3 regions of the Kitasatospora sp. NBC_01560 genome follow, and region 2 is predicted to be linked to each of the others. Evidence: riboswitches for the same ligand, from Rfam matches in the RefSeq annotation. Region 2 holds a riboswitch; each other region holds the start of a gene.
What was found. Region 2 has a riboswitch for S-adenosylmethionine ahead of OH807_RS36700 (ABC transporter substrate-binding protein). Riboswitches for the same ligand answer to the same signal wherever they lie in the genome.
Positions count from the first base shown of each region.

Region 1 (9,924 bases), 4.2 Mb from region 2:
GCGGCCGCCGTGCGGGAGGAGTACGCCTTCGTCCCCGAGCCGGACTTCCGGTCCGGACGCGCCGCGATCCTGCGGCAGCTGCTCGCCCTCCCCGCGCTCTACCGCACCCCGGCGGCCCGCGAGCGCTTCGACGCCCCCGCCCGGGCCAACCTGGCCGCCGAACTCACGGCACTCGAAGGCTGACCTTCCGCCGCCGGAGCCCGGCCGCGGTCAGCCGGGCCACCACGTCCCGGCTGCTCACCGGCCGGGCGCCCAGCGCCACGGCGTCGGCGTACCGGTGGGCGGGCAGGTCGTAGTGGTCGCGCTCGAAGGCCCGGGCGGGCACGCCCAGCCGTTCGGCGAACGCGTGCAGCTCCTCGTAGGAGACGTCGCTGACCAGGTGCGACCAGAAGCGGCCGTGGCCGGGCCAGTCCGGCGGGTCGACCAGGATCACGCGAGCCGGCCGACCGGAGCGACGACCGCGCCCTCCTTGCCGCAGACCCAGTGCGGGTCCGGTCCGAGCTCGGGCTCGACGCCGAGCGCGTGCGGATCGCCGTCCGCCGCGCAGGAGGTGCAGAGCGGCCAGCGGCCGTACTCCTCCAGCAGCGCGTCCTGGACGTCCTGGGCGACCAGCCCGAGCACGTACTCGGTGCCGTCCGGCCACTGCTCCAGCCACCAGCGGCGGTGCGTCACGGCCGCCTCGACCAGCGACACCACGGCGGCGTCCGCGACGTCCTTCGCGGTCAGGTCGGCCAGGATCAGTGCCCGGGCGTTGTGCAGGGCGGTTTCGATGTCATCAGCGGAAGCCATCCGTCCATTCTCCCCAATCCCGCCCGGACAACGCCGCACGGGCGGCTCCCCGAGGGGAACCGCCCGTGCGGACGAAGACTGCCCGATCCGTCAGGATCAGAAGTCCATGTCACCGCCCGGCATGCCGCCGCCGGCGGCCGCGGCGGCCTTCTCCGGCTTGTCGGCGATGACGGCCTCGGTGGTGAGGAAGAGCGCCGCGATGGAGGCGGCGTTCTGCAGCGCGGAGCGGGTGACCTTGGCCGGGTCGATGATGCCCGCGGCGACCAGGTCGACGTACTCGTTGGTGGCGGCGTTCAGGCCGTGACCGGCGGGGAGGTTGCGCACCTTCTCCACCACGACGCCACCCTCCAGGCCGGCGTTGGTCGCGATCTGCTTGATCGGGGCCTCCAGCGCGACCTTGACGATGTTGGCGCCGGTGGCCTCGTCGCCCTCGAGCTCCAGCTTGTCGAACGCGACCGAGGCCTGCAGCAGGGCGACGCCGCCACCGGCGACGATGCCCTCCTCGACAGCGGCCTTGGCGTTGCGGACGGCGTCCTCGATGCGGTGCTTGCGCTCCTTGAGCTCCACCTCGGTGGCCGCGCCGGCCTTGATGACGGCCACGCCGCCGGCCAGCTTGGCGAGGCGCTCCTGGAGCTTCTCGCGGTCGTAGTCCGAGTCGCTGTTCTCGATCTCGGCACGGATCTGGTTGACCCGGCCGGCGACCTGGTCGCTGTCGCCGCCACCGTCGACGATGGTGGTCTCGTCCTTGGTGATGACCACCTTGCGGGCGGTGCCCAGCAGGTCGATGCCGGCGTTCTCCAGCTTGAGGCCGACCTCCTCGGAGATCACGGTGCCACCGGTGAGGATGGCGATGTCGCCGAGCATGGCCTTGCGGCGGTCGCCGAAGCCCGGGGCCTTGACGGCGACGGACTTGAAGGTGCCGCGGATCTTGTTCACGACCAGGGTCGACAGGGCCTCGCCCTCGACGTCCTCGGCGATGATGACGAGCGGCTTGCCGCTCTGCATGACCTTCTCCAGCAGCGGGAGCAGGTCCTTGACCGAGCCGATCTTGGAGTTGGCGATGAGGATGTACGGGTCCTCGAACGTCGCCTCCATCCGCTCCAGGTCGGTGGCGAAGTAGGCGGAGATGTAGCCCTTGTCGAAGCGCATGCCCTCGGTGAGCTCAAGCTCCAGACCGAAGGTGTTGCTCTCCTCGACGGTGATGACGCCTTCCTTGCCGACCTTGTCCATGGCCTCGGCGATGAGCTCGCCGATCTGGGTGTCGGCGGCCGAGATGGAGGCGGTGGAGGCGATCTGCTCCTTGGTCTCCACGTCCTTGGCCTGGGCCAGCAGCTCGTCCGAGACGGCCTTGACGGCCTTCTCGATACCGCGCTTCAGGGCCATCGGGTTGGCGCCGGCGGCGACGTTGCGCAGACCCTCGCGGACGAGAGCCTGGGCGAGCACGGTGGCGGTGGTGGTGCCGTCACCCGCGACGTCGTCCGTCTTCTTGGCGACCTCCTTGACGAGCTCCGCACCGATCTTCTCGTACGGGTCCTCGAGCTCGATCTCCTTGGCGATGGAGACACCGTCGTTGGTGATCGTGGGGGCGCCCCACTTCTTCTCCAGCACGACGTTGCGGCCCTTGGGGCCGAGCGTGACCTTCACCGCGTCGGCGAGCTGGTTCATGCCACGCTCAAGGCCGCGGCGAGCTTCCTCATCAAAGGCGATGATCTTGGCCATCAGAAGTGGTCCTCCGGGACACGGTCGACTGCTCGGACCAAGGGGTGCCCGCGACGGACGGCCCTGGTGTGCGGGGGTCCTTTCCCCTACCGCTCCCGGGGGCCTCACCGACCCGGTCCGCTGTCACTCTCACGCTGTGAGTGCTAACGCCAATGATTAGCACTCTCGGTGGGCGAGTGCAAGCCCGAGGGGCGACCCGCGAGCCGCCGCGGACACGACGAGGGGCCCGCACGACGCGTGTCGCACGGGCCCCTCGCCAAGCAAGAGGTGCACCAGCCGATGGGCCGAGCCGAACTCCTGGGTGCCGGAAAGGTCAGACCGCCGCGCGGACCATGTCCGCCTGCGGGCCCTTCTGCCCCTGAGAGATCTCGAACTCGACCCGCTGGCCCTCCTCAAGGGTGCGGTAGCCGTCCATCTGGATCGCGCTGTAGTGGACGAAGACGTCCGCACCACCGTCGACCGCGATGAAGCCGTAGCCCTTCTCCGCGTTGAACCACTTGACGGTGCCCTGAGCCATTCCGAACTCCCCTAGTGCTGTGCTGGCCCTTCACGCGCCCGCAGGTCGCGGGCCCGGGTCTGGTTGAGGCCGGCCCGGGGAACCCCCCCTGGGCGCAGCCGTGCACGCCACAATCCCCGCCGAGAGCACCGGAGTCGTCCGATGAGGGGGCGATTGCGTCGACCGCGGCTGAATGTATCCGGACCGACGCCCTCTGCAACAGGGTCCTCCACCGGGAATTCCCCCGGGGCACCGAGGGACAGCACGGGTGAAATGGTGAGGAACTCCGCAATTCCCGCCGGACATAGCGGACGAATTACCCAAATCCCCGCGAGAATTCTGACATCTGCCTGACATGTTTCACGTCGGCGGACCGGGCGCCGGTCTCATCGGCCGGACAGACACCGGCCGTACGGGGCGCAGAAGGATCCGAGTGCCGGGGCGAGAGAAGGGGGGAGCCTATTCCCGGCCGGACCCCACTCTACTCCGCCCGGACCGGTGAATATTCCCGCCGGAATGCGAGCGGCCGCCCGCGGGCACGGAAATCGAATTTCCGTGCCCGCGGGCGGCCGGTGCGGCGGGCGGGAGTTCTCCCGGGCGGCTCAGCAGCCGCCGGCCACCGCCGGAATGATCGAAACGCTCGCGCCGTCCTTGATCTCGGTCGCCAGGCCCTCCGCGAAACGCACGTCGTCGTCGTTCACGTAGACGTTGACGAAACGGCGCAGCTTGCCGGCGTCGTCCAGGATCCGGGCGGCGATCCCGGCGTGGTTCTTCTCCAGGTCGGCGATGACGTCGCCCAGGGTGGCGCCCTCGGCGGCCACCTCGGCGGCGCCGCCGGTGTAGGTGCGCAGGATGGTCGGGATGCGGACGTTGGCGCTCATGGGGGCTTCTCCTTGCGGCGGGGGTGGCGGCGGTGCGGGGGTGGCGGCGGTGCTCAGTCGGACGCGAGGCCCGCGTCGCGGAACGAGGCCAGCGTCGGGCGGATGACGGCGGTCATCCCGGCGTCGGAGACGGCGTCCAGCGTCTTCAGGCCGTCGCCGGTGTTGATCGCGACGGTCTCCTTGGACGGGTCCAGCTGACCGGTCTCGACCAGCTTCCTGAGCACCCCGACGGTGACCCCGCCCGCGGTCTCGGCGAAGATGCCCTCCGTCCGGGCCAGCAGCTTGATCGCGTCCACCACCTCGGCGTCCGTCACGTCCTCGACGGCGCCACCGGTGCGGCGGGCGATGTCCAGCACGTACGGGCCGTCGGCCGGGTTGCCGATCGCCAGCGACTTGGCGATGGTGTCCGGCTTGACCGGCCGGATGACGTCGCGGCCGGCCTTGAACGCCGCCGACACCGGCGAGCAGCCCTCGGCCTGGGCGCCGAAGATCCTGTACGGGCGGTCCTCGACCAGACCGAGCCGGATCAGCTCCTGCAGCCCCTTGTCGATCTTCGTCAGCTGCGAGCCCGAGGCGATCGGGATCACGATCTGCTCCGGCAGGCGCCAGCCCAGCTGCTCGCAGATCTCGTACGCCAGCGTCTTGGAGCCCTCGCCGTAGTAGGGGCGCAGGTTGACGTTGACGAAGCCCCAGCCCTCGCCGGCCGGGTCGCCGATGAGCTCCGAGCAGAAGCGGTTCACGTCGTCGTAGTTGCCCTCGATGCCGACCAGCTCGCCGCCGTAGACGCCGGCCATCACGACCTTGCCCTGCTCCAGGTCGTGCGGGATGAAGACGCAGGACTTGAAGCCGGCCCGGGCCGCCGCCGCCCCCACCGCGCCGGCCAGGTTGCCGGTCGACGAGCAGGACAGCGTGGTGAAGCCGAACGCCCGCGCGGCCTCGATGGCACAGGCCACCACGCGGTCCTTGAACGAGTGCGTCGGGTTGCCCGAGTCGTCCTTGATGTGCAGCTGGGCGGTGAAGCCGAGTTCGCGGCCCAGGTTGTCCGCCTTGACCAGCGGGGTCCAGCCGGGGTTCAGGTTGGGCTTCGAGGCGACGTCGGCCGGCACCGGCAGCAGCGGCGCGTAGCGCCAGATGGAGGCGGGACCGGCCTCGATCCGCTTGCGCAGCTCCTCGGCGGACTCGCTGCCGAACTCGTAGGAGATCTCCAGCGGCCCGAAGCACTCCACGCAGGCGAAGCTGGGGCCGAGCGGGAACCGGGTGCCGCACTCGCGACAGGACAGCGCGGCGGCGGGGCCGAGGTCAACGGATGCGGGTGCAACGGTGTCGATAGCCATGATGGCGGAGGCCTCTCTCCTCATCTTCCCCGTGACGCGGGCGCGCCACAGGCCGGAATTGGCACCTGTCCCGCCGGGGCATGAGAACGCCTGCCGTGCGAGAAGGTTGCCGGGACGTCAACGGGCCGTTCCCTCAGTCCCTCTGGATGAGCTCTGTGAAGTTGTGGTCCTGCTCAGCGGTGACCCCGGCGTGCGAAGGTCCGGCCGCTGTACGAAGACTGTATCCGAAGGCGTCAACCCTGAACGGGACCGTCCGCCACGCGAGATGGTCCGTCCCACCCGATCCGCCGAGGAGAGACCCGTGCCCGCCGACCCGACCCCCGAGCTCCTCCCACCGGTGGCGTCCTGGCTGCGCCGCCGTTCGTGGAGCGCGGCCGACCGTCCGGTGCGCACCCTCCTGGACGCCAAGCGGGCCGCCGGCCGGGCCGGCACCGTCAGCGTCGTGCTGCCCGCCCTGGACGAGGAGGCCACCGTCGGCGACATCGTCCGCACCGTCCGCCGGGAGCTGATGGAGCGCCTGCCGCTGGTCGACGAACTGGTCGTGGTCGACTCCGGCTCCAGCGACGGCACCGCCGCCGCGGCCGCCGCGGCCGGCGCCCGGGTGGTGCGCCGCGACGAGATCCTGCCCCGGCTGCCCGCGGCCCCCGGCAAGGGCGAGGTGCTCTGGCGCTCGTTGCTCGTCACCCGCGGCGAGATCGTCTGCTTCGTCGATGCCGACCTGCGCGAGTTCGACCCCGCCTTCGTGTCCGGCATCATCGGCCCGCTGCTCACCGAACCGGACATCCAGCTGGTCAAGGCCATGTACGACCGGCCGCTGGAGGTGTCCACGGGCGGCCCGGCGGGGGACGGCACCGTCGTCCCGTCCGGCGGCGGCCGGGTCACCGAGCTGGTCGCCCGCCCGCTGCTCAACCTGCACTGGCCGGAACTCGCCGGTTTCGTCCAGCCGCTCGGCGGTGAGTACGCGGCCCGCCGCTCCCTGCTCGAACGGCTCCCGTTCCCGACCGGCTACGGCGTCGAGCTCGGGCTGCTGGTCGACGCCCTGGAGACGGCCGGGCTGGACGCCCTCGCCCAGGTCGACGTCGGGGTCCGGCACCACCGCCACCAGGACGGCCAGGCCCTCGGCCGGATGGCCGCCACCATCTACCGCACGGCACTCGAACGGCTCGACCGCTCCCACCGGCTCAAGGCCTCCGCCGATCTGGTGCACCCGCTGCTCACCCAGTACACCCGCGACCCGGAGACCGGGGCATTCACCGCCCACACCCACCCGGTCGGCGCGCTGGAACGGCCGCCGATGCACACCGTTCCCGAGTATGTGACCCGTCACCTCCCCCGGTGACGGGTTTGCGACCCCGGACCCACGGCAACGTACCAACCATGGGCGATCACACGACCGAGCGTTCGAGTCAGACCGGCGCCGCCACCGTCCTGGTGGCCTCCAACCGCGGACCGGTGTCGTTCAGCGCGGCGGACGACGGCACACTGACCCTCCGCCGCGGCGGCGGAGGCCTGGTCTCCGGGCTCTCCGCCATCGACGACCCCGACGCCGTGTGGGTCTGCGCGGCCCTCGGCGACGCCGACCGCCGGGCCGCCCGGGAGGCGCCGGACGGGCGCCTCGACCGGGCCGGCCACGACGTCGGCGGACAGGCCGTCCGGATGCTGGACATCGACCCGGAGACCTTCGCCCGCGCGTACAACGGCGTGGCCAACTCCACCCTCTGGTTCGTCCACCACCTGCTCTACGCCACCCCCACCGCGCCCGCCTTCGACGCCGGCTTCCGCACCGAGTGGCAGGCCTACACGGAGTACAACGCCGCCTTCGCCGACGCGCTCGCCGCCGAGGCCGCCCCCGGCGCGGCCGTGCTGGTCCAGGACTACCACCTGTCGCTGACCCCGGCGCTGCTCCGCGCGGCCCGGCCCGACCTGCGGATCGGCCACTTCTCGCACACCCCCTGGGCCCCGCCCGAGTACTTCCGGCTGCTGCCCGACGACGTCGCCGAGGCCGTCCTCACCGGCATCCTCGGCGCCGACCGGGCCGGCTTCCTCACCCGTCGCTGGGCGCTGTCCTTCGCCGACTGCTGCGAGCAGCTGCTCGGCGCCACCGTCGACCGCACCGCGCTCACCGTCACCCTGGCCGGCCGGACCACCCGCCTCGGCGTGCACGCGCTCGGCGCCGACGCCGACTTCCTGCGCGAGCGCGCCCACCGGCCGGACGTCGACGAGCGCCTCGCCACGCTCCGCGAGGCCGTCGGCGGCCGGCGCACCGTCGTCCGGGTCGACCGCACCGAGCTGAGCAAGAACATCGTCCGCGGCTTCCAGGCCTACCGGCACCTGCTGCGCACCCGCCCCGAATGGCGGGACCGCGTCGTCCACATCGCCTTCGCGTACCCGTCCCGGACCGACCTCGCCGAGTACCGCGCCTACACCGAGCAGGTCGAGCGGCTCGCCGCCGAGATCAACGAGGAGTTCGCCACCCCCGGCTGGCAGCCGCTGATCCTGCACGTCGACGACGACTTCCCGCGCTCGCTCGCCGCCTACCGGCTGGCCGACGTCGCCCTGGTCAACCCGATCCGGGACGGCATGAACCTGGTCGCCAAGGAGGTGCCGGTGGTCTCCGACCACGGCTGCGCCCTCGTCCTGTCCCGCGAGGCCGGCGCGTTCGCCGAGCTCGCCGACGACGCGCTCACGGTCAACCCCTACGACGTGATCGCCACCGCCGACGCCCTGCACGCCGCGCTCACCATGCCCGCCGACGAGCGCGCCGACCGGACGAAGCGGCTCGCCGCCGCGGCCACCGCGCTGCCGCCCCAGCAGTGGTTCCTCGACCAGCTCAACGCGCTCGGCTGAGCTCCGCGCCCAGCGCGTCCAGCAGCCCCACCACGCCGGCCGGGCCCTCGACCACCAGGTCGGCCCGGTCGGCGAGCTCCTTCACCGGCGCGTCGCCCACCGCACCGCTGCAGACCAGCAGCCCGGCCACGCCCTCCCCCCGCAGCCGCTCCACGGCCGCGAAGGCCGCGACGTCCCCCAGGTCGTCCCCGGCGTACAGCACCGACCGGGCGCCCCGCTCCCGCAGGAACCCGGTCAGCGCCGCGCCCTTGTCCACGCCCGGCGGCCGCAGCTCCAGCACCAGCCGGCCCGGCTCCACCACCAGCCCGTGCCCGGCGGCCAGCGCCTCCACCGGCGCCCGCAGCAACTCGAAGGCCTCCTCCGGCCGCCCGGCCCGGCGGGTGTGCACCGCCAGCGACCGCCCCTTGTCCTCGACCCAGGTGCCCTCCGGGGCTCCGGCGGCCGCCAGCACCGCGTCCACCCCGGCCCGCGCCCCGGCGACCCCCGGGTGCACCGGCGGCGCCGTGACCGCACCCGACTCCCAGCGCTCCGCGCCGTAGTGGCCCAGCACCACCAGCCCGTCGACCCCGGCGAACCCGCCGTACTCGACCGCCAGCCCGGCCGGCCGGCCCGTCACGACCACGATCGCGCCCACCCGGGGCGCCAGCCGCCGCAACGCCCCGACCACGCCGGGGTGCGCCCGGGCCCGGCTCGGATCGGCCACGATCGGCGCCAGCGTGCCGTCGAAATCCAGCGCCACCACCGCGTCCCGCGGCGAGGCGAGGACCGCCTCCAGCCCCGCGCGGCCGGCGTCCGTCGTCGGTGTCGCAATCCCCTGAAGACCCATGCCCCGAACCTACCCAGCCGCGTCCGGCGGAAGCCCGTACCGCGCCGCCGCCCAGCACGCCGCCACCCGGAGCACCGCCACCTACCGCGCCGCCGCCTACCGGGCCGCGCGCCGGGCGGCGCGCACCCGCCGCAGGCGGTTCACCAGCACCGGGGCGTGGGCCAGCGCCTCCGGCCGGTCCAGCAGCGCGTTCAGCAGCTGGTAGTACCGGGTGCCGGAGAGCCCGAGCTCCTCCCGGACGGCCCGCTCCTTGGCGCCGGCCGTCCGCCACTGCCGCCCTTCGAGCTCCAGCACCGCCACGTCCCGCTCACTGAGCTCACCCACGCGCCACTCGCCTCCGCCCGGCACCACTACGGAGTGTCATTCTCCCCCGTGCACCCGACACACTGTGCGCCCGGCAAACCGCGGCCCGGCTGGCTAGCGTCGGTGGCATGACCGAAAGCTTCGTCCTGCACATCCCGACCGCCGAGCTCGAACCCGACCCGCTCGACCCGGCCCAGATCGTCTCCGGCACCCCCGAGGTCTCCGGGCGGGTGCTCTCGGAGTCCCCCGACGGCCGCCAGCTGCGCGGCATCTGGCAGATCACCCCGGGCGTGGTCACCGACGTCGAGGCCGACGAGCTGTTCGTGGTGCTGAGCGGCCGGGCCACCATCGAGATCGAGGGCGGCCCGACCCTGCACGTCGGCCCGGGCGACTGCGCCGTCCTGCGCGCCGGGGACCGCACCACCTGGACCGTCCACGAGACCCTGCGCAAGGCCTACGCGATCAGCCTCTGACCCGTCCCGGGGGCGGGCCCGGGTTCACTTCCGGACCCGGGCCGCCTCCTTCACCGCCTTCTCCTGGAGCCCCTCCAGCACCTGCTTGGCGTCCCCGGTCGCCGCGCCGCCGATCCCGGCCTTGATCTGGTTGCTGACCTCAACCCAGGCCGGATCCCCGAACGGGTAGAAGCTGGCGTTGGTCAGCCCGGCGGTGAACTGCTTCAGGTCCTCGTGCTTCCCGTCCTTGGCCACCTCGTTGAAGGCGTCCTGGGTG
Region 1 covers NZ_CP109364.1:4,388,846-4,398,769, forward strand. Annotated here, with positions in the region: gene OH807_RS19125 (hypothetical protein) at 1-183, shown strand, start outside; gene OH807_RS19130 (DUF4031 domain-containing protein) at 164-433, opposite strand; gene OH807_RS19135 (hypothetical protein) at 430-789, opposite strand; gene groL (chaperonin GroEL) at 886-2,508, opposite strand; gene OH807_RS19145 (cold-shock protein) at 2,822-3,025, opposite strand; gene OH807_RS19150 (ubiquitin-like small modifier protein 1) at 3,607-3,885, opposite strand; gene thrC (threonine synthase) at 3,939-5,219, opposite strand; SAM riboswitch class I at 5,237-5,372, opposite strand; gene OH807_RS19160 (glucosyl-3-phosphoglycerate synthase) at 5,521-6,558, shown strand; gene OH807_RS19165 (trehalose-6-phosphate synthase) at 6,597-8,066, shown strand; gene otsB (trehalose-phosphatase) at 8,050-8,892, opposite strand; gene OH807_RS19175 (DUF3263 domain-containing protein) at 8,989-9,216, opposite strand; gene OH807_RS19180 (cupin domain-containing protein) at 9,324-9,668, shown strand; gene OH807_RS19185 (extracellular solute-binding protein) at 9,693-9,924, opposite strand, start outside.
Region 1: another riboswitch for S-adenosylmethionine. It lies ahead of thrC (threonine synthase); the one in region 2 lies ahead of OH807_RS36700 (ABC transporter substrate-binding protein).

Region 2 (9,924 bases):
GGGCGGGCACGGTGCATCTCCTCGGTCGGCGGCCACCAACCTACCCACGATCACGGGCCGGCGGGAACCCGTCGCCGCAGATCAGCGCCCCTGCGACCGGGCCGCACCGGCCGCGGCGGGCGACTGCCCGGAGCGCGCCGGCGGCCGGCACCCGGCCCGGCCGGCGGGGCCGGTCCGCCGCTTCGGCGGTGCCCGTCGAGGCCGCTCGCCCTCTCGGCCCGGTTGTCATGACTGAAACACCGTCCGACCGGGCATACCGTCAGTAGCCCACCGATGGGCCCGGTTGAGACTCCCCCACGAGCGCAACCGGGCCCCAGGCCGGCGACCGGGCCTGGACGTGACTCCCCCCACGGAGTGGCGACCAGGCCCGCATGGTGTTCAACCAGCGACACGCAGCGTACATGTCATCTCCACGTAGCGCTACCGTGCCGTCCGCGGGGCTTCCCCCGACGCCCCGGGCGCGGTCGGCCGGGCCGCCCCGGCGGGCAGCCGAACGGCCCGGCGGACACTGCCCGCCGGGCCGCTGAGCAGCGCGGATGCCGCCCGACCCGCGCTCGCGCGGGGTTGCTCCCGTCAGGCGCCCACCGGGCTGCGGTCCCGGCGCGCCTGCCGGATCGGGTCGGGCACGGGCAGCGCGGCGACCAGCCGCCGGGTGTACGCGGCTCGCGGCGCGCCCAGCACCTCGGCGGCGCTGCCCGCCTCGACGATCCGGCCGCGGTGCAGCACGGCGACGCGGTCCGCCACCTGCTGGACCACCGCCAGGTCGTGGCTGATGAACAACGCGGCGAAGCCCAGCTCCCGCTGGAGCCGGACGAACAGCTCCAGCACCTTGGCCTGGACCGAGACGTCCAGCGCCGAGGTCGGCTCGTCGGCGATCACCAGCTGCGGGCGCAGGGCCAGCGCCCGGGCCAGCCCGGCGCGCTGGCGCTCGCCGCCGCTCAACTCGTGCGGGTGGCGGTCACCGTAGGCCCGGGGCAGCTGCACCGACTCCAGCAGCGCGTCGACCTCCGCCCTGACCTCCCGCCGGCCGAGCTCGCGCCGGTGGACCACCAGCGGCTCGCCCACGCACTCGGCGATCGTCAGCAGCGGGTTGAAGCTGGTCGCCGGATCCTGGAAGACGAACCCGAGCCGGCCCGCCCGGCTGCCCGCCGTCGACCGGCGCGCCCTGCGCAGTCGCCCCCGGGCCGCCAACGGCTCTCCCAGCACGTCGAGTTCGCCCGAGCTGACGCCGGCCAGCCCGGCGACCGCGCGGCCGATGGTGGTCTTCCCGGAGCCGCTCTCGCCCACCAGGCCGAGCACCTCGCCGGGGCGGATCTCGAAGCTGACGCCGTCCACCGCCCGGAAGGCCTTGCTCCCGAGGCGCGCGGGGTAGTCGACGGTCAGGCCGGCGGCCCGCACCACCGGCGCCACGGCAGCGGCGTCACCCGCACCGACGGCGTCCGGACCGGCGTCACCCGGACCGACAGCGCCACTGCTCCGCACACTCCCGGAGCCCCCGGGGCTCGCGGCAGTCCCGGCAGTCCCGGCAGAAGGCGGCACTGCCGAGGTCTCGAAGACGGGCACGGCCGCGAGCAGTTGCCGGGTGTACGGGTGCTCCGGCGCGGCGAACAGCGTCCGCACCGGAGCCTGCTCGACCACCCGCCCGTCCCGCATCACCGCCACCCGGTCGGCCAGGTCGGCCACCACGCCCATGTTGTGCGTGATCAGCAGGATCGCCGTGCCGAAGTCCGTCCGGCAGCGGTGCAGCAGTTCGAGGATCTCGGCCTGCACCGTGACGTCCAGCGCGGTCGTCGGCTCGTCCGCCACGATCAGCCTGGTGCCCAGCGCCAGCGCCATCGCGATGACGGCCCGCTGCTTCTGACCGCCGGAGAGCTGGTGCGGGTAGTGGTCCACCCGGACGGACGGCTCGGGGATGCCGACCTTCTCCAGCATCTCGATCGCCCTGGCCCGCCGCTCCGCCCGCGTCCCGCTCCCGTGCGCCCGCAGGCCCTCGGCGAGCTGCCAGCCGATCGTGAACACCGGGTTGAGCGCGGTGGACGGCTCCTGGAAGACCATGGCGGCGTGCGAGCCGCGCAGGGCGCGCAGCCGGGCGCGCGAGGCCGTCAGGACGTCCTCCGCCGGCTCGGCCGAGCCGTCCCCCAGGAGCACCCGCCCGCGGGTGGTGGCGGTGGCGGGGAGCAGCCCGAGGACGGACTTCGCCGTGACCGTCTTGCCGCTGCCGCTCTCGCCCACCAGGGCGAGCACCTCGCCGGGCGCCACCGTCAGGTCGACGCCGCGGACGGCGGGCTCCTGGCCGGCGTCGGTGCCGAACGACACGTGCAGGTCCTCGATGCGCAGCAGGTCAGTCATCCCCGGGGCCTCCGTCCGGTCGTGCGGACCGGTCGGGGGTGCGCCCCTCGTCCGGCGTGCGTCCCCGGCCGGGGCGGCGGCGCAACCTCGGGTCGGCCAGGTCGGTCAGGCTCTCGCCGAGCAGGGTCGTCCCGAGGACGGTGAGGACGATGCCGATCCCGGGCGGGACGGCCGTCCACCAGATCCCCGATGTCACGTCCGCCACCGAGCGGTTGAGGTCGTAGCCCCATTCCGCCGCGGAGTTGGGCTCGATCCCGAAGCCGAGGAAGCCCAGGCCCGCCAGCGTGAGGATGGCCTCGGAGGCGTTGATGGTGAGGATCAGCGGCAGGGTGCGCACCGAGTTCCGCAGCACGTGGTGGAACATGATCCGCCACGTACCGGTGCCGATCACCCGGGCCGCCTCGACGAAGGGCTCGGCCTTCACCCGGGCCACTTCGGCGCGGACCACCCGGAAGTACTGCGGCACGAAGGCCACGGCGACCGAACAGGCCGCCGCGCCCAGGCCGCCGACCAGGCTCGACCGGCCGCCGCTGATCACGATCGACATGACGATCGCCAGCAGCAGCGAGGGGAAGGCGTACATCGCGTCGGCGAGCCCGACCAGCAGCCGGTCCAGCCGCCCGCCGAGGTAGCCGGAGACGAGGCCGAGCAGCACGCCCGCGACCACCGGGAGCAGCAGGGCGGCGGCGATGATCTCCAGGGCTGTCCGGGTGCCCCAGAGCGTGCGGGAGAGCACGTCGTACCCGGCGATGGTGGTGCCGAGCAGATGGGAGCCGCTCGGCGCCTGCTGCGAGCCGAACAGCTTCTGGCCCTCGCCCAGTTGGGCGTAGCCGTAGGGGGCGAGCAGCGGGGCGAACACGGCCGCGAGGAGGAAGAGGCCGGTCAGCGCCGCCCCCGTCAGCAGCATGACGCGCTGCAGTCCGACGCTGCCGCGCACCCCGGTGGGGAGCGGGAGCCGCCGGCGCGGCACGGGGGCCGGCCGGGTGAGCAGGTGGTCGGCCACTCAGTACCTCACTCGGGGGTCGATCAGCGCCGCGACGACGTCGACGAGGAAGTTGGTCACCGCGACGACCACGGCGAACACCGCCACGATCCCCTGCACCGCCGTGAAGTCACGGGCCGTCAGATAGTGGGCGAGCTCGTAGCCGAGACCCTTCCACTCGAAGGTGGTCTCGGTGAGCACCGCGCCGCCGAGCAGGCCGGCGATCTGCATCCCGAGCACGGTCACCACGGGGATCAGGGCCGGCCGGGTGGCGTGCCCGGTCACCAGCCGGAACCGGCCGACGCCGCGGGAGCGGGCCGCCTCGACGTAGTCGGCGGAGAGCGTGCCGATCAGGTTGGTCCGGACGAGCCGGAGCAGGACCCCGGCGACGAGCAGCCCGAGCGCGACGCTGGGCAGCACCGCGTGCGCCAGCACGTCGGTGACGGCCGACCAGTCACCGCTGCGCAGCGCGTCCACCAGGTACAGCCCGGTGCTGCTCGACCGGTCCTGGAGCTCCAGTTGGACGTCGATGCTCGCCCGGCCCGAGGCCGGGAACCAGCCCAGCCCGACCGCGAAGACCAGCTTCAGCAGCAGCCCCAGGAAGAAGACCGGGGTGGCGTAGTTGAGGATGGCCAGCAGCCGCAGGGCCACGTCCGGCGCGCGGTCGCGGTAGGAGGCGGCGACCATGCCCAGTGGCAGGCCGACGACCAGCGCGACGAGCAGCGCGAAGCCGGCCAGCTCGACGGTGGCGGCACCGAAGGTGCTCAGCACCTCGGAGACCGCGCGGTTGTCGGTGGCGGTCGTGCCGAAGTCCCCCGTGAGCACGGCACGCAGGTAGTCCAGGTACTGGCTGAACAGCGGGCGGTCGTAGCCCGCCTGGTGCAGTTTGGCCTGGAGCTGCTCGGGGGTCAGGCGGTCGCCGAAGGCGGTGGTGATCGGGTCTCCGGTGGCGCGCATCAGGAAGAAGACGACGCTGACCAGGACGAGCACGGTGGGGATGATGAGGAGGAAGCGGACGATCAGGTAGCGGGCGAGACCGTACCCGGCGGCGCCGCCGGCCGAGCCGACGGCGCCGGAGGTTTCCTGCGCGTGGACGGTCACTTCTTCGAGAGCTCCGCCCAGCGGAACTGGTAGGCGCTGGTGAGCTTGTCCGGCACGCCGGCGATCCCCTCGCGGGTGACGATCGCGGTGGAGCCCTGGAGCAGCGGCACCAGCGGCACGGCCGCGGCGGTCGCCTCCTGGGCCTGCTGGATCAGGGTGGTGCGCTTGGCCGGGTCGGTCTCGGTCTCCTCCTGCTTGATCAGCGCCCGGACGGCGGGGTCGTCGTAGGCGTTGTTGACCCAGTTGTTGTCGGCGTAGAAGGAGGCGAGGTAGTTGTCGGCGTCGAGGTAGTCCGCGTACCAGCCGAGCTGGTAGAGCGGGTACTGGTCGGCGACGCGCTCCTTGCCGTACTGGGCCCAGGCGGTGGACTGGAGGTTCACCTTGAACAGGCCGGTGGCCTCCAGCTGGGTCTTGATCAGTGCGTACTCGTCCGCCGAGGAGGAGCCGTAGTGGTCGGTGTTGTACTGGAGGTTCAGCGCGACGGGGGTGCTCACCCCGGCCGCCGAGAGCCGCTGGGCCGCCGCGGCCTTGTCCGGACCGCCCTGCTTGTCGCCGTAGAGCGCCTTGAGGGCGGGGGTGGCACCGGTGATGCCGTCGGGGACGGAGGTGTAGAGCGGCTGGAAGGTGTTCTTGTAGACCTGGGAGGCGAGCTGGGCCCGGTCGACGGAGTCGGCCACGGCCTGACGGACCGCCAGCGCCTTGGCCGGGTCGGCCTGTTGGGTGGCGGAGCCGAACGGCTGGGTCTTCAGGTTGAAGACGATGAACCGGATGCCGTTTCCGGAGCCGGTGTGCACCACGACGCCCGGCTTGGTGGAGAGGTCCTGGAGGTCCGTGGTGGGCAGGGTGCGGTAGACCGCGTCGATGGTGCCCTGCTGGACGTCGAGCTTGAGGTTGCCGGCGTCCGTGTAGTACTTGAGCTGGATGTTCTTGGTCTTCGCGGCGCCGAACAGGCCCTGGTAGGCGGCGTTCGCGGTGAACGAGACCAGCGAGTTCTTGTCGTAGGTGCCGATCGCGTACGGGCCGGACCACGGCTTGGCGGAGACCACGGCAGCGTCGTCGAGGATCTTGTCGGCGGGGAACACCTGCTCGTCCACGATGTAGCCGGCCGCGGTGGAGAGGATCTGCGGGAAGAGCGTGTCGTTGGCCGACTTGAGGGTGAAGACGACCTTCGCCGGGTCGGTGGCGTCCACCGACCGAAGGTTGTACAGCAGCGAGGACGGGCCGTTCTTGTCCGCGATCCCGAGCTGCCGGTCGAAGCTGAACTTGACGTCGGAGGAGGTCAGTTCGTGCCCGTTGGCGAACTTCAGCCCCGGCTTGAGGGTGACGGTGTACGCGTTGGGGCCGGTCAGCTCGACCGCGGAGGCCAAGTCCGGTGAGACGTCCGAGGAGCCGTTCTTCGCGGTGAGCAGCGTCGCGTAGACCTCGCTCTCGATCGTCCCCGAGCCCGCGTCCCAGGAGCCCGCCGGGTCGAGGCCGGTCACCTGGTCCGTGGTGCCGATGGTGATGGCCTTCGCCGAGCTCCCGCCGGCGCCGGTCGTGCTCCGCGCACTGGTGCAGGCCGTCAGGGCCACCAACGTCGCCGTGCCGACGGATATCACACCGATGCCGCGAACGGCCGAAGTTCTGAAGGATGACATGGGAGTTCTCTGCTTCCGCGCGCTTGATGGACGCGAGCACGCCGGGGCCGCCGGACGGGTGGCCGGGAGCCGGGCAGGGTGCGCTCGCGTGGGAGGTCGGTCACTGGGCCCGGACGGCCGACGGCCGTCCGGAGGCGGTCAGTGACGACAGAGCGCGCTGGACACCAGCAGCAGATCGATGTGGCGGCGGCGGAAGAACCCTGCCATGCCGACCTCCTGGTGTGTGTGACCCCGGCCCGTGGCCGGTGCAATCGCGCTTGCGGAACGGAACGTCCACCGAGCCTTCACCTGGAGCACCCCACCGCGTCAGGGGGTTGCCGTCCGGCCAGCCAGGGCTTGAACACCGGAACTCGTGGCGCGCTGGAACCGTAGATCAACAAGTTCCCCGGCGTCAATGCCTGTTGGAGGCGCCCGCGGAAGAGTGACCACACCGACACCTGATCAGGGGGTGGTCCCGGGCGGGCGCACGCTCCTCCGCGCGGCGGTGCCGGGCCGACCGACAGTGGCTCAGGGCGCGGCGGAGGGTGCCGAGAAGGGCAGGGCGGAGGGCGCAGAGGAGAGCACGGTCGCGGTCACCCGGCGGCGGCCCCCGGCCGGGTGCGGCCCCGGCCGGGCGCGCCGCCGGGCCGGGTCAGCAGCCGACGTGGGCGAGGGCCCGCTTGAGCAACGCCCCCTGCCCGCCCGGCATGTCCTGCTGCACCAGCGGCGAGGCGGCCTCCGCCGGGCTGAACCAGACCAGGTCGAGGGCGTCCTGACGCGGCCGGCAGTCGCCCGCCACCGGAATGATGTAGGCCAGGGACACCGCGTGCTGGCGGGGGTCGTGGAACTCGGTGATGCCCAGGGTCGGGAAGTACTCGGCCACGGTGAACGGCTGCAGGGAGGCCGGGATCCGGGGCAGCGCCACCGGGCCGAGGTCCTTCTCCAGGTTCCGCAACAGGGCGTCACGGACCCGCTCGTGGTGCAGCACCCGGCCGGAGACCAGCGTGCGGCTGACCGTCCCGTCCGGGCCGATCCGCAGCAGCAGTCCGATCTGGGTGACCTCACCGGTGTCGTCGACGCGCACCGGCACCGCCTCGACGTACAGGATCGGTATCCGGGCGCGGGTGGTCTCCAGTTCCTCGGGAGCGAGCCAGCCCGGCGTGGTTTCCGTCATGTCAGACATTGGGCGATCGTACGTTCCCGGGGCTCCCCCGTGCTGACGCCCCGCCCGGCGGAGCAGGCAACGCCCGCCGTTCCCGTGCCGATCCGCCGCACCGCCCACGCCCGGCCGGTGCCCCCGCGGCGCGGTGCCCCGGGACGCACCGCACCCCCGGGGCACCGCCGGCCCGGGCCTCAGACGGTCTGCGGCCGCTCCGCCGGGGCGTTCCAGTCGGGCACCTCGGCGCCGGGTGTGCTGAAGGTGGCGAAGTCCGTGGTGCTGCCGAACGCCTTCTGCTGGTAGAGGTCGCGCGCGTAGGCCCACAGGTGCGGGTACTCGGCGAGGCCGGGGTTGATGGCCCGGTCGTGGTTGCTCCGGGCGTCGTAGCGCACCAGCGTCACCCAGAGCCGCACGTCCGCCTCGGTCAGCCGCTCACCGAGCAGGTAGCGGCGGGTGGCCAGCCGGGCGTCCAGCTCGGCGAAGGTCTCCAGCAGTGTCGTGCGGGCCGCGAGCGCGGCCTCCCCGGTGCCGGCCGCCGGCCCCACGCCGTGGTTGACGGCCGGGCCCAGCCGGGCGTCGAGGGCGTCGATCTCGGCCCGCAGGTCCTCCGGGTAGGTGTCGGCGCCGTTGCTCCAGCGGCCGAACTGCGTCGCCAGGTCGATGCCTATGCCGGTGAAGTCGTTGCTGACCACCCGTCCGGTCGTGCGGTCCCAGAGCGTCGGCACCGAGACGTGCCCGTCGAAACCGGGCTCGGTCCGCTCGTAGGCGTCGCGCAGCAGGGTGAAGCCGTTGACCGGGTCGGGGCCGTGGGTCTCCCGGAAGGCCCAACCGCGGGCGTCGCGCCGGTCGTCGACGTAGGAGACCGAGACGGCGTCCTCCAGCCCGTTGAGGGCGATCTGGATGGTGACGCGCTGCGCCCAGGGGCAGAACCAGCCCGCGTAGATGTGGTAGCGGCCGGGCTCGGCGAGGTGACCGCTGCTCCCGTCGGCGGTGATCCGCCCGTTGAAGCGGTAGAGCGGGCGCTCGTCGCCGGGCGTCCGGATGATCCGGTACTCGCCGTGGGCGGCGGTGTCCACGGGGCTGGCGTAGTTCACGTGCTGACTCACATCGAACTCCTCGAAGGGGGCGGAACGGTGCGGTGAAGGGGGTGGAACGGTGCGCCGGTGCGCGCAGCGCTGCCGACCGGCGGCGGGCTCGCCGGCCGGCCGGCGAGCCCGGTCAACAGGAGCGCAGGAAGCGGTCCAGGACGCGCGTCCCGAACTCCAGGGCGTCGACCGGCACGCGCTCGTCCACACCGTGGAAGAGCGCGGTGAAGTCCAGCTCGGCGGGCAGCCGCAGCGGCGCGAAGCCGAAGTGACGGATGCCCAGGCGCTGGAAGGACTTGGCGTCGGTGGCGGCCGACAGCATGTACGGGAGGACGCGCGCGCCCGGGTCCTCGGCCCCGATGGCCAGCGCCATCGCGTCGACGATCGCGCCGTCGAAGGTGGTCCGGACGGCCGGCAGGCTGTCCCACTCGCGTTCGACGTCCGGCCCGAGGAGGTCCGCGAGTTCGGCCTCGAACTCCTCCTCCCGGCCCGGCAGGATGCGCACGTCGACGGTGGCGCGGGCCTGCGAGGGGACGACGTTCCCGGCGTGGCCGGCGTTGAACAGGGTGACGTTGGCGGTGTCGCGCAGGCTCGCGCCGATCAACCGTGACAGGTGCCCCAGCCGGGCGACGGCCGCCTCCGGGTCCCGCTCGTCGAACGGGACACCCGTCAGTTCGGCCACTCCCTCCAGCAGTTCGCGCACCGGGTCGGTGAGGATCAGCGGGAACCGGTGCGCCTCAAGACGGGTGACGGCCGCCGCGAGTCTGCCGATGGCGGTGTCGGTGTGCAGCATCGACCCGTGCCCGGAGGTGCCGGTCGTCCGCAGCCGCAGCCACATCACGCCCTTCTCCGCCGTCTCGACGAGGTAGGCCCGCGCGCCGCCGTCGAAGGTGACCGAGAAGCCGCCGACCTCGCCGATCGCCTCCGTGACCCCCTCGAACAGCCCGGGGTGCTCGTCGACGAGCCGGCGCGCGCCCTGGAAGCCACCGTTCTCCTCGTCGGAGACGAAGGCGAAGACGAGGTCCCGCGGCGGGACGACGCCCTCGCGCCGGAACCGCCGGGCGACGGCCAGGGTCATCCCGACCATGCCCTTCATGTCGACGGCGCCGCGCCCCCAGAGGTACCCGTCGCGGACCTCGCCCGAGAACGGGTGGACGGTCCACTCCGCCGGGTCGGCGGGCACCACGTCGAGGTGACCGTGGACGAGCAGCGCACCGCGCGTCGGGTCCGCGCCGGGGAGCCGGGCGATCACGTTGCCGCGTCCGGGCCCGGTCTCGACGTAGGTCGGCTCGTAGCCGGCCTCGGCGAGCCTGGCGGCCACGTACTCGGCGGCCGCCCGTTCGGTGCCGGTGGCGCCCGGGTCACCGGGGTTGGTGGTGTCGATCGCGATCAACTCGGAGGCCAGCGTGACGACTTCGCGCACCGCGGCTTCGGCCTCGGGGCCCGCGCCGGGCCGGCGGGCGGGGTCCGTCCCGGGCGCCGCCGTCACGCGCCCTGCTCCCCGCCGGGGACGCGCAGGCCCAGGAAGGTGACCTTGCGGCGGAGCCGGAACCCCAGCGACTCGTAGAGCCGGATCGCCGTGCTGTTGGCCGCGGAGGTGTGCAGGAAGGGCGTGTCGCCCCGCTCGCGGAT
Region 2 covers NZ_CP109364.1:8,578,601-8,588,524, reverse strand. Annotated here, with positions in the region: gene OH807_RS36720 (hypothetical protein) at 1-10, opposite strand, end outside; gene OH807_RS36715 (dipeptide ABC transporter ATP-binding protein) at 574-2,349, opposite strand; gene OH807_RS36710 (ABC transporter permease) at 2,342-3,352, opposite strand; gene OH807_RS36705 (ABC transporter permease) at 3,353-4,432, opposite strand; gene OH807_RS36700 (ABC transporter substrate-binding protein) at 4,429-6,069, opposite strand; SAM riboswitch class IV at 6,318-6,427, opposite strand; gene OH807_RS36695 (NUDIX hydrolase family protein) at 6,701-7,222, opposite strand; gene OH807_RS36690 (glutathione S-transferase C-terminal domain-containing protein) at 7,402-8,313, opposite strand; gene OH807_RS36685 (M20/M25/M40 family metallo-hydrolase) at 8,426-9,781, opposite strand; gene OH807_RS36680 (GNAT family N-acetyltransferase) at 9,778-9,924, opposite strand, start outside.

Region 3 (9,924 bases), 5.5 Mb from region 2:
GCCAGCCGGTGTCCGGTGTCCCCGGTGGCGGCGATCAGGGTGCCGCGCCGGCCGTGGGTCTCGACCACGCCGTCGGCCTCCAGCTCCCGGTAGGCCCGGGCCACCGTCCCGGCGGCCAGGCCGAGCTGCTCGGCCAGGGCCCGGACGGTGGGCAGCCGCAGCCCGGTCGGCAGCTCGCCGGTCCGGGCCTGCTCGGCGATCCCGGCACGGATCTGCTCGTACGGGGGAGTGGCGGAGGCGGGGTCGACGGAAAGCTCCACGAGGGCTCCTGACGAAGGGGTGACCGGCGGAAAGCCCGAGGGCCGCCGACCAGAACGAACTCTGGTCGACGGCCCTCGGGGTGGCGCGGGGGTGCGTACGGGATCAGTGGTGGCCGTGGCCGCTGGTGATCTCGTGGTGCTCCTCGGCGGTGGGCTTGGGGATCTGGCTGCCCTCGCCGAAGTAGCCGCGGGAGACCTTCGCCCGGGTGCGGTCGAGGATGCCGGCCTTGCTGGCCACACCGTTCTCGTCCGTCTCGGCCGGCAGCTCGAACGGCTGCGGCTGCTCGTGCGCGGTGAGCGTGTGCAGGTCGGCCTGCGGCAGCTGCGCGTGCACCTCGACGAACTCGCCGTGCGGCAGGCGCTTGATGACGCCGGTCTCGCGGCCGTGCAGCACCTTCTCCTTGTCCCGGCGCTGGAGGCCGAGGCACCAGCGCTTGGTCACGATGAAGGTGAGGACCGGCACCACGAAGAAGCCGACCCGGACGGCGTACGTGACGTCGTTGAGCGACAGGTGCAGGTGGGTCGCGAAGAGGTCGTTGCCACCGGCGACCAGCAGCACCAGGTACAGGCTGATCCAGGCGGCGCCCAGCCCGGTGCGGACCGGGGCGTTGCGCGGGCGGTCCAGGATGTGGTGCTCGCGCTTGTCACCGGTGACCCAGCCCTCGATGAAGGGGTAGGCGGCGATGGAGACCAGCACCAGCGGGAAGACCACCATCAGCGGGATGAACACACCCAGGTTCAGGGTGTGGCCCCAGAGGCCGATCTCCCAGCCCGGCATGACGCGGATCAGGCCCTCGGAGAAGCCCATGTACCAGTCCGGCTGGGCGTCGGTGGACACCTGGTCGGGGCGGTACGGGCCGTACGCCCAGATCGGGTTGATCGAGGCGACCGCCGAGATGACGGCGATCAGACCGAAGACCAGGAAGAAGAAGCCACCGGCCTTGGCCATGTAGACCGGCATCAGCGGCATGCCGACGACGTTCTTCTCGGTCTTGCCCGGGCCCGCCCACTGGGTGTGCTTGTGGTAGAAGACCAGGATCAGGTGCGCGACCAGCAGGCCGAGCATGATGCCCGGGATCAGCAGGACGTGGATGGTGAAGAACCGCGGCACGATGTCGTGGCCGGGGAACTCGCCCCCGAACAGGAACATCTGGATGTAGGTGCCGATCAGCGGCGTCGCCAGGACGGCGCCCTCCATGAACCGGATGCCGGTGCCGGAGAGCAGGTCGTCGGGCAGCGAGTAGCCGAAGAAGCCGTCGAACATGCCCAGGACCAGCAGCAGGAAGCCGAAGACCCAGTTGATCTCGCGCGGCTTGCGGAACGCACCGGTGAAGAACACCCGGAGCATGTGCACGAGCATCGCGGCCACGAAGACCAGGGCGGCCCAGTGGTGGATCTGGCGGATCAGCAGACCGCCGCGGACCTCGAAGCTGATGTCGACGGTCGACTTGTACGCCTCGGACATCGAGATGCCCTTGAGCGGGATGTACGACCCGTCGTAGATCACCTCGCCCATCGAGGGCTTGAAGAAGAGCGTCAGGTAGACACCCGTCAGGATGATGATGACGAAGGTGTAGAGGCAGATCTCGCCCAGCATGAAGGACCAGTGGTCCGGGAAGATCTTCCGCAGGTTGGCCTTGGCGAGGGAGTAGATCCCCAGCCGGCCGTCCGTCCAGTCAGCGGCCTGTTCCCACTTGTTCGCGGGCTTGGCGCGGGTGCTGGCCGGCTTGGAGGCGGCACCGGAGGTGGTGCTGCTCGCGCTACTCATCGAGCACGCTCCCAGTAGCTCGGGCCGACGGGCTCGTCGAAGTCGCCGGTGGCGACCAGGAAGCCCTTCTCGTCAGTGGTGATCTTCAGCTGCGGCAGCGGGTGGCCGGCCGGGCCGAAGATGACGCGCGCGCCGTCCGCCAGGTCGAAGGTCGACTGGTGGCAGGGGCAGAGCGCGTGGTGGGTCTGCTGCTCGTAGAGGCTGATCGGGCAGCCGACGTGGGTGCAGATCTTGGAGTAGGCGAGGATGCCCTCGAAGCCCTTCTCCCGCGACTCGTCGTCCTTGATGTCCTCCGGCGCGATGCGCACCAGCATCAGGGCGTCCTTGGCGATCTGCTGCTGGAAGTCCTCGTCGTGGACGTGCAGCCCCTCGGGCATCGCAAAGGTCAGCGACCCCTGGATGATGTCCTCGGCCTTCATCGGCAGGTTGGTGTTCATGTTGATCAGCTGCAGCGGCTTGGCCGGGGTGGCCTCGATCCAGCCGGTGTGCTCCAACTTGTCCTCGGGCAGCGGGCCCAGGTCGCGCAGCAGCACGACACCGGAGAGCGGCACCAGGGCCATCGAGCCGATGAGGGTGTTGCGGATCATCTTGCGGCGGCCGAAGCCGGACTCCGCGGCGCCGGTCCGGAACTGCTCGATGACGTCGTTGCGGACCTCGTCGTCGGCCTCGATCGGGTGACGCTCGGCCGGGATCTCGTGGTCCGACATCAGGGTGCGGGCCCAGTGGACCGCGCCCGCGCCGATCATGAACAGCGCCACGCCCAGGGTCAGGCCCAGCGCGAAGTTCAGCGCGCTGATGTGGCCCAGCGGGAAGACGTAGACGATCTTGTCCGGGTCGATGGCCACGTAGGAGGCGATGAAGCCCACCGTCGCGAGCATCGAGACCACGAACATCAGCGAGACCTGGCGCTCCGCACGCTTGGCGGCCCGCTCGTCGATGTCGGTGCGACGCGGTTCGTGGGCCGGCAGGCCCGGATCGGCGAACGGATCGCCGTGGGCGGCCACCTCGTGGTGCCCGGCGGAGCCGTGGGACTCCGGAAGCTTCTCTTCTGACATGTCCTGGCTCATGACTTCTTGGCCTTGGTGGTGTGGGCGGCGACCCAGATCGCGACCGCGATGAGAACGCCGAGACCGAAGATCCAGCCGAACAGGCCCTCGGTCACCGGACCGAGGCTGCCGAGCGTGAGACCACCGGGGTTCGGCTCATCGTTGGTGGTGTGGCGGACGAAGGCCACGATCTGCTTCTTCTGCTCCTCGGGCATGGTGGTGTCCGGGAACGACGGCATGTTCTGCGGGCCGGTCTGCATGGCCTCGTAGATGTGCTTGGGGTCAACGCCTTCCAGCGACGGGGCGTACTTGCCCTTGGTCAGGGCACCGCCCTGGCCGGCGAAGTTGTGGCACTGGGCGCAGTTGGTGCGGAACAGCTCGCCGCCCTTGGAGATGTCCTCCGGGTTGGTCGAGGTGTACTGCTCCTCGGTCGGGATGACCGGACCGGGGCCGAGCGAGGCGACGAAGGCGGCGAGCTGGTCGATGTCCGCCTGCGAGTAGATGTTCTTCTTGCGCGGCACCTGGGCGCCGGGCTGCTGGGCCGGCATGCGGCCGGTGCCCACCTGGAAGTCGACCGCGGCGGAGCCGACGCCGACGAGGCTGGGACCGTCGCTGCTGCCCTGGCCGTTCAGGCCGTGGCAGGAGGAGCAGCCCACGGCGAAGAGCTTCTTGCCCTCATCGATCGCGAGCGACTGCGCGGCGACGTCGGCCTGCGCCTTGTCGGCGGGCGCGAACGCGGCGTACAGCCCCCCGGTTGCCGCCAGGGCGAGAAGTAGGACGACCAGCGCCGCCAATGGGTGGCGCCGTCGTGCGGAGAGCTTTTTCACGGAATAACCCCGGTGTCAGGATCTGGTCGACTGGTGGGTGCACCCGGCGGCCGGTCTGGCCGGCACGAGGCTGCCTGTCTAGGGCTGCGCGCGCGGTCGGTCGGTGGGAGCGGCACCGGCAAAGAGGCCCCTCGCCGGTGAGGGCGGGGCCCCGGGGCCGGTGGCCAGCGACCTGATCAGCTGGTTACTTGATCAGGTAGATGGTCGCGAACAGGCCGATCCACACGACATCGACGAAGTGCCAGTAGTACGACACCACGATGGCGGCGGTGGCCTGCTCGTGCGTGAAGCGCTTGGCTGCGTACGTCCGTCCCAGGACCAGCAGGAAGGCGATCAGACCACCCGTCACGTGCATACCGTGGAACCCGGTGGTGAGGTAGAACACCGTGCCGTACGGGTCGGAGGACAGCGAGAGGCCGTCCTTCTTGACCAGCTCGGTGTACTCGAAGATCTGGCCGCCGATGAAGATCGCGCCCATCACGAAGGTGATGACGAACCACGAACGGAGCTTCTTCACGTCCCCGCGCTCGGCCGCGAACACGCCGAGCTGGCAGGTGAGCGAGGAGAGCACCAGGATCGTGGTGTTGACCGAGGAGAAGGGCACGTTGAGCGCGTGCGCCTTCTCGGTCCAGAACTCGGCTCCCTTGACGGAGCGGAGCGTGAAGTACATCGCGAAGAGGGCCGCGAAGAACATCAACTCGGAACTGAGCCAGACGATCGTTCCGACGCTGACCATGTTCGGCCGGTTGACCGATCCGTGCGCGTGCCCGGTTTCTACTGCTGTTGCTGTCGCCACGACGGACATTATGTCGGTCCCTTATTCCGTCTTCACGCCGGGGGGTCTCCCTCGGAGTGTCCGGTGCGTGCGGTATGCCCCCCTGGCACCCGACGGAGCGTCCGGACCGGCACTGAGCAGCGGCGTGTCCCTTTTCTGACGGTTCTTAGAGGGCCCCTTCGACCCCTCTGCCCTGCGTGTCGCTACACCCCTGCGGGGTGGGTGGGGAGTAAAGGGAGGAGCCATTCTGTCGGCCGTACGGGTGGACCGCGCCTACGGGGGTGACGGCGGGTGCTCCGGGCGGGTGAGTCACGGGCGCGGCGGCTTGAGAAGGATCGGGCGGTTGGGGCTCGGCGGCGGGTGATCGGGAGTAGCATCCGGGATGAGGCGAACGTGGTCCGGATCACACTTCGAGGGAGCAGGGCCCATGGCGTACACAGCCGACGAGACGCTGACCGTTCTCGTCTACAGCCACGACCGCAACACCCGCGAACAGGTGCTGACGGCGCTCGGACGCCGGCCCGCCGAGGACCTCCCGGAGCTGTCCTACCTGGAGTGCGCGACCACCCCCGCGGTGCTGAAGGCACTGGAGAAGGGCGGAGTGGACCTCTGCGTGCTGGACGGTGAGGCGGTGCCGGCCGGCGGGCTCGGGCTGGCCCGGCAGCTGAAGGACGAGATCTACGGCTGCCCGCCGCTGCTGGTGCTGATCGGCCGGCCGCAGGACTCCTGGCTGGCGGCCTGGAGCCGGGCGGACGCGGCGATCTCCCGGCCGGTGGACCCGGTGGCGCTGGCCGAGGCCGCCGCCGTGCTGCTGCGGGCCCGGCTGGCGAAGCGCACGCCCGCCGCCGGCTAGCCGCGGCCCGGCGCCGGACGGCCCGGCGGCGCGGGCGTCTCAGTACGAGAGAAAGATCGGTTGCGGCGGGACGGCGGCGTCCCGCCGCTCGATAGGCTGGCTCCCATCCCTACGGACATCCCTCCGGGGATCCGACACGAGCTGGAGTCAGCCATGGTGAACGTGAACCCTGCGAACGGCGGCCAGGACCCCGTGCAGGTGGTCCGCACCTGGCCGGACATCCTGGCGGCGCTGCTGCGGGGCGAGGACCTCGACCAGGACGCCGCCTCGTGGGCGATGGACCGGATCATGAGCGGGGAGGCCTCCCCGGCCCAGGTCGCCGGGTTCATGGTGGCGCTGCGGGCCAAGGGCGAGACGGTCGACGAGGTGGCCGGCCTGGTCGACGCCATGTACGCGCACGCCGAGCCGCTCAGCATCCCCGGCCCGGCCGTGGACATCGTCGGCACCGGCGGGGACCGGGCGAAGACCGTCAACATCTCCACCATGTCGGCGATCGTGGCCGCCGCGGCCGGCGCCAAGGTGGTCAAGCACGGCAACCGGGCCGCCTCCTCGGCGAGCGGCTCCTCGGACGTGCTGGAGAAGCTCGGCATCCGTCTCGACCTCTCCGCCCGGCGGGTCGCCGAGGTGGCCGAGGAGGTCGGGCTCACCTTCTGTTCCGCCGCGAAGTTCCACCCGTCGATGCGGCACGCCGCCACCGCGCGGCGCGACCTCGGGGTGCCGACGGCGTTCAACATCCTCGGCCCGCTGACCAACCCGGCGCGGGTCACCGCCCACGCGATCGGCTGCTTCGACACCCGGCTGGCCGGGCTGATCGCCGGCGTCCTGGCCCGGCGCGGTGCCCGCGCCCTGGTCTTCCGGGGCGACGACGGCCTGGACGAGCTGACCATCACCACCACCTCGCGGGTCTGGATCGTGGCCGGCGGTGAGGTCACCGAGACCACCTTCGACCCGACGGAGGTGGGCATCGAGCCGGTCGGCATCGAAGCGCTGCGCGGCGCGGACCCGGCGTACAACGCGGAGGTGGCCCGCCGGCTGCTGGCCGGCGAGCGCGGGCCGGTGCGCGACGCCGTCCTGCTGAACGCCGCGGCGGGGCTGACCGCGCTGGACCTCACCGACGCGCCGCTCGCCGAGCAGCTGGCGGCGGGCATGGAACGGGCCGCGGCCGCCATCGACTCGGGCGCCGCGCAGGACGTCCTGAAGCGCTGGTCGGAGGCGACCGCCCAGGCCTGAGACGGCCGTTGGGGGCCCGCGGGGGCGCACTCCGCGGGCCCCTGCCGTTGTCCGGATGGCGGACCGGTGTTTGACCACCCGACGGACGCGACCTAGAGTCTTGGCCAGGTCATGAGTGACAGCACAAAGCCCCAGCTGGCTGTCCGGCAACCCTCCGTCCGTGGCGGGGTGCCCTGGGTGAGGACCGGGTCCCGCGGCAAACCGTCCGCGTGGCAAGCGCGGACGCCGGACGAGACGTACTCCCGGGGTCCTTTCCCCAGAAGGAGTGCATCCCCATGTCCCTCGCCACTGAGATCTGCGCCCCGCTCGCCGTCCTCGGCCACGACGTCCAGGTCCCGCTCGCCAGCGGTGAGAAGGTCGGCTACGCGGCCCTCGACTACGCCGCCAGCTCCCCGGCGCTCCAGCGCGTCTGGGACGACGTCGCCGCCTACGCCCCGTACTACGGGAGCGTGCACCGCGGCGCCGGCTACCTCTCCCAGCTCTCCACCGACCTGTTCGAGCAGAGCCGCCGCACCGTCGCCGACTTCCTCGACCTGCGCGACGGCGACCAGGTGGTCTTCACCCGGGCCACCACCGACTCGCTGAACCTGCTGGCCGGCGCCGTCCCGGCGGGCACCCGGGTGTTCGCCTTCGAGACCGAGCACCACGCCTCGCTGCTGCCCTGGGCGCACGCCGGCCTGGAGGTCACCTACCTGCGGGCCCCGCGCTCGCGGGAGGAGGCGGTCGCCGCCCTGGACGCCGCGCTGGCCGGGGCGCCCGAGGGCCCCAAGCTGCTCTGCGTCACCGGCGCCTCGAACGTCACCGGCGAGCTCTGGCCGGTCGCCGAGCTGACCGCCACCGCCCACCGGTACGGCGCCCGCGTGGTGCTGGACGCCGCGCAGCTCGCCCCGCACCACCGGGTCTCGGTGCGCGAGCTCGGGGTGGACTGGATCGCCTTCTCCGGCCACAAGATCTACGCGCCGTTCGGTGCCGGGGTGCTGGCCGGCCGCGCCGACTGGCTGGACGCGGCGGAGCCGTACCTGGCGGGCGGCGGCGCCACCCGTACCGTGGCCCGGGAGACCGACGGCTCGGTGGCCGTGCAGTGGCACACCGGCCCGGCCCGGCACGAGGCCGGCTCGCCGAACGTGATCGGCGCCTACTCCATCGCCTCGGCCTGCCGGGCGCTGACCGAGGCCGGCTGGGACGCGCTGGAGGCCCGCGAGCAGCAGCTCGTCGCCCGGCTGAAGGCCGGTCTGGCGGAGGTCCCGGAGGTGAAGGTGCTCAACCTGTTCGGCGCCGACTCGGCCCGGGTGGGCGTGCTCTCCTTCGTCGTCCAGGGCTGGAACAGCTCGCACTTCTCGGCCGCGCTCTCCGCCGAGTACGGCATCGGGGTGCGCGACGGCCTGTTCTGCGCGCACCCGCTGGTGCGCACGCTGCTCGGCGACGAGGACGTGGCGCCGTCCGAGTGCGGCGCGCCGGAGCCGTCGCTGCCGGGGGAGCGGAGCCTGAACGCCATCCGGGTCAGCTTCGGGGCCGGCACCCCCGACGAGCACATCGAGCGCTTCCTGACCGCCGTGCGCGAGCTCGTCACCGACGGCGCGGCCTGGAAGTACCGCAACGAGGGCGGCCGTTGCGTCGCCACCGTGGAGGTCGCCCGGGGCCGGCGCGAGGGCTGAGCGCCCGGCGGGCGGTCAGCCGTCCAGGCCGAGCGCGAAGGCGGCCTCCAGGTCGTGCTGGGAGTAGGTGCGGAAGGCGATCTGGGTCTCGGTGTGGGCCACGCCCGGGACCTTGTTCAGCCGGCCGGGGATCACCTCGGCGAGGTCGTCGTGCCGCCGCACCCGGACCATGGCCACCAGGTCGTACCCGCCCGTCACCGAGTAGACCTCACTGACGCCCTCGATGGCCGCGATGGCCTCGGCGATCTCCGGGATGCGGTCGACGCTGGTCTTGATCAGGACGATGGCGGTGATCACTGTTCGGGCTCCTTTGTGAGGTGCCGCCAGGGTATCGGGCGTCAGCCGGACCGTCGCGGGGGGCGGGTGGCCAGCGTGCAGGCGTACAGGAAGCCGGCCGAGAAGCCGATCACGTGCACCAGGTACGCGACGCCCGGCCCGGCCGAGTGCACCGACCACCACTGCAGGGCGAACCAGAGGCCGAGCACCAGCCAGGCCGGGAAGCGCAGCGGAAGGAAGAGGAGCAGCGGGACGAGCGTGGTCACCCGGGCGCGCGGGTGCAGCCGCAGGTAGGCGCCGAGGACGGCCGAGATCGCACCCGAGGCGCCGATCAGCACCCGGGTGGAGTCCGCCGAGTGCGCCTCGGCCAGGGCGAAGCCATAGGTGGCCAGCGAACCGGCGGCCAGGTAGAAGAGGGCGAACCCGGCCCGGCCGAGCCGCTCCTCCACGGTCGGGCCGAAGACGTACAGGAAGAGCAGGTTGCCCAGCAGGTGCAGCCAGCCCGCGTGCAGGAACAGCGCGCTGAGCACCGCGAGGGCCGGGTGCTTGCCCGGGGTGGGCGCCGCCGGGCAGCCGGGCACCGGATCGGGCGCCTCGGCGAGCTGGGCGGCGGTGAGCGGGCGTCCGGCCAGCAGCTCGGCCGGGACGGCACCCCAGCGCTGCTCGTACCGCTGCTCCGCGCAGACCCGCTCCTGCCCGCGGCCGTACAGCGGGTTGAGGCCGGCGGCCGGGCCCAGCAGGAAGACCAGGACGTTGAGCGCGATCAGCGCGTAGCTGACGGCCGGGACGGGCGCGGCCGGGCGGCCGCCCCGCGCACCGGTGTGGTCGAGGACCGGGATCGCCATGCGGCCAAGCATCCCTCCGCCCGGCACGGCCGGCACCGGGCTTACGGCAGGTGGGCTAGGGCGCCGAAGGTCGCGACCGGTGGCCGGTGCGGTTGCCTCAGGCAATAGGCTTGGGGCGGGCATTCCCGCCTCCCGCCGCCGACGCCGGGGCTCCGGGGGGAGCGCCTGCGCCCACCCAGGGACCACCCGAGAGGACCCCCGATGACCGTCCCCGCCCTGACCCCCGAGACGCGCTGGCGCTGCACCCTGTGCGGCAACCTGACCCGCTTCGACGTGACCCGGTCCGCCCGGGTCACCGAGTTCCTGCACTTCGACCTGGCCGGCGACTCCGAGGTGGAGGAGACCGAGGTCCACAGCGAGACCGTCGAGTCGGTGCGCTGCCGCTGGTG
Region 3 covers NZ_CP109364.1:3,038,109-3,048,032, reverse strand. Annotated here, with positions in the region: gene OH807_RS13045 (GntR family transcriptional regulator) at 1-260, opposite strand, end outside; gene OH807_RS13040 (cytochrome bc complex cytochrome b subunit) at 364-2,028, opposite strand; gene OH807_RS13035 (Rieske 2Fe-2S domain-containing protein) at 2,025-3,095, opposite strand; gene OH807_RS13030 (c-type cytochrome) at 3,092-3,901, opposite strand; gene OH807_RS13025 (heme-copper oxidase subunit III) at 4,086-4,706, opposite strand; gene OH807_RS13020 (hypothetical protein) at 5,104-5,529, shown strand; gene trpD (anthranilate phosphoribosyltransferase) at 5,683-6,759, shown strand; SAM riboswitch class IV at 6,867-6,984, shown strand; gene OH807_RS13010 (aminotransferase class V-fold PLP-dependent enzyme) at 7,035-8,414, shown strand; gene OH807_RS13005 (Lrp/AsnC ligand binding domain-containing protein) at 8,430-8,711, opposite strand; gene OH807_RS13000 (rhomboid family intramembrane serine protease) at 8,753-9,535, opposite strand; gene OH807_RS12995 (hypothetical protein) at 9,737-9,924, shown strand, end outside.
Region 3: another riboswitch for S-adenosylmethionine. It lies ahead of OH807_RS13010 (aminotransferase class V-fold PLP-dependent enzyme); the one in region 2 lies ahead of OH807_RS36700 (ABC transporter substrate-binding protein).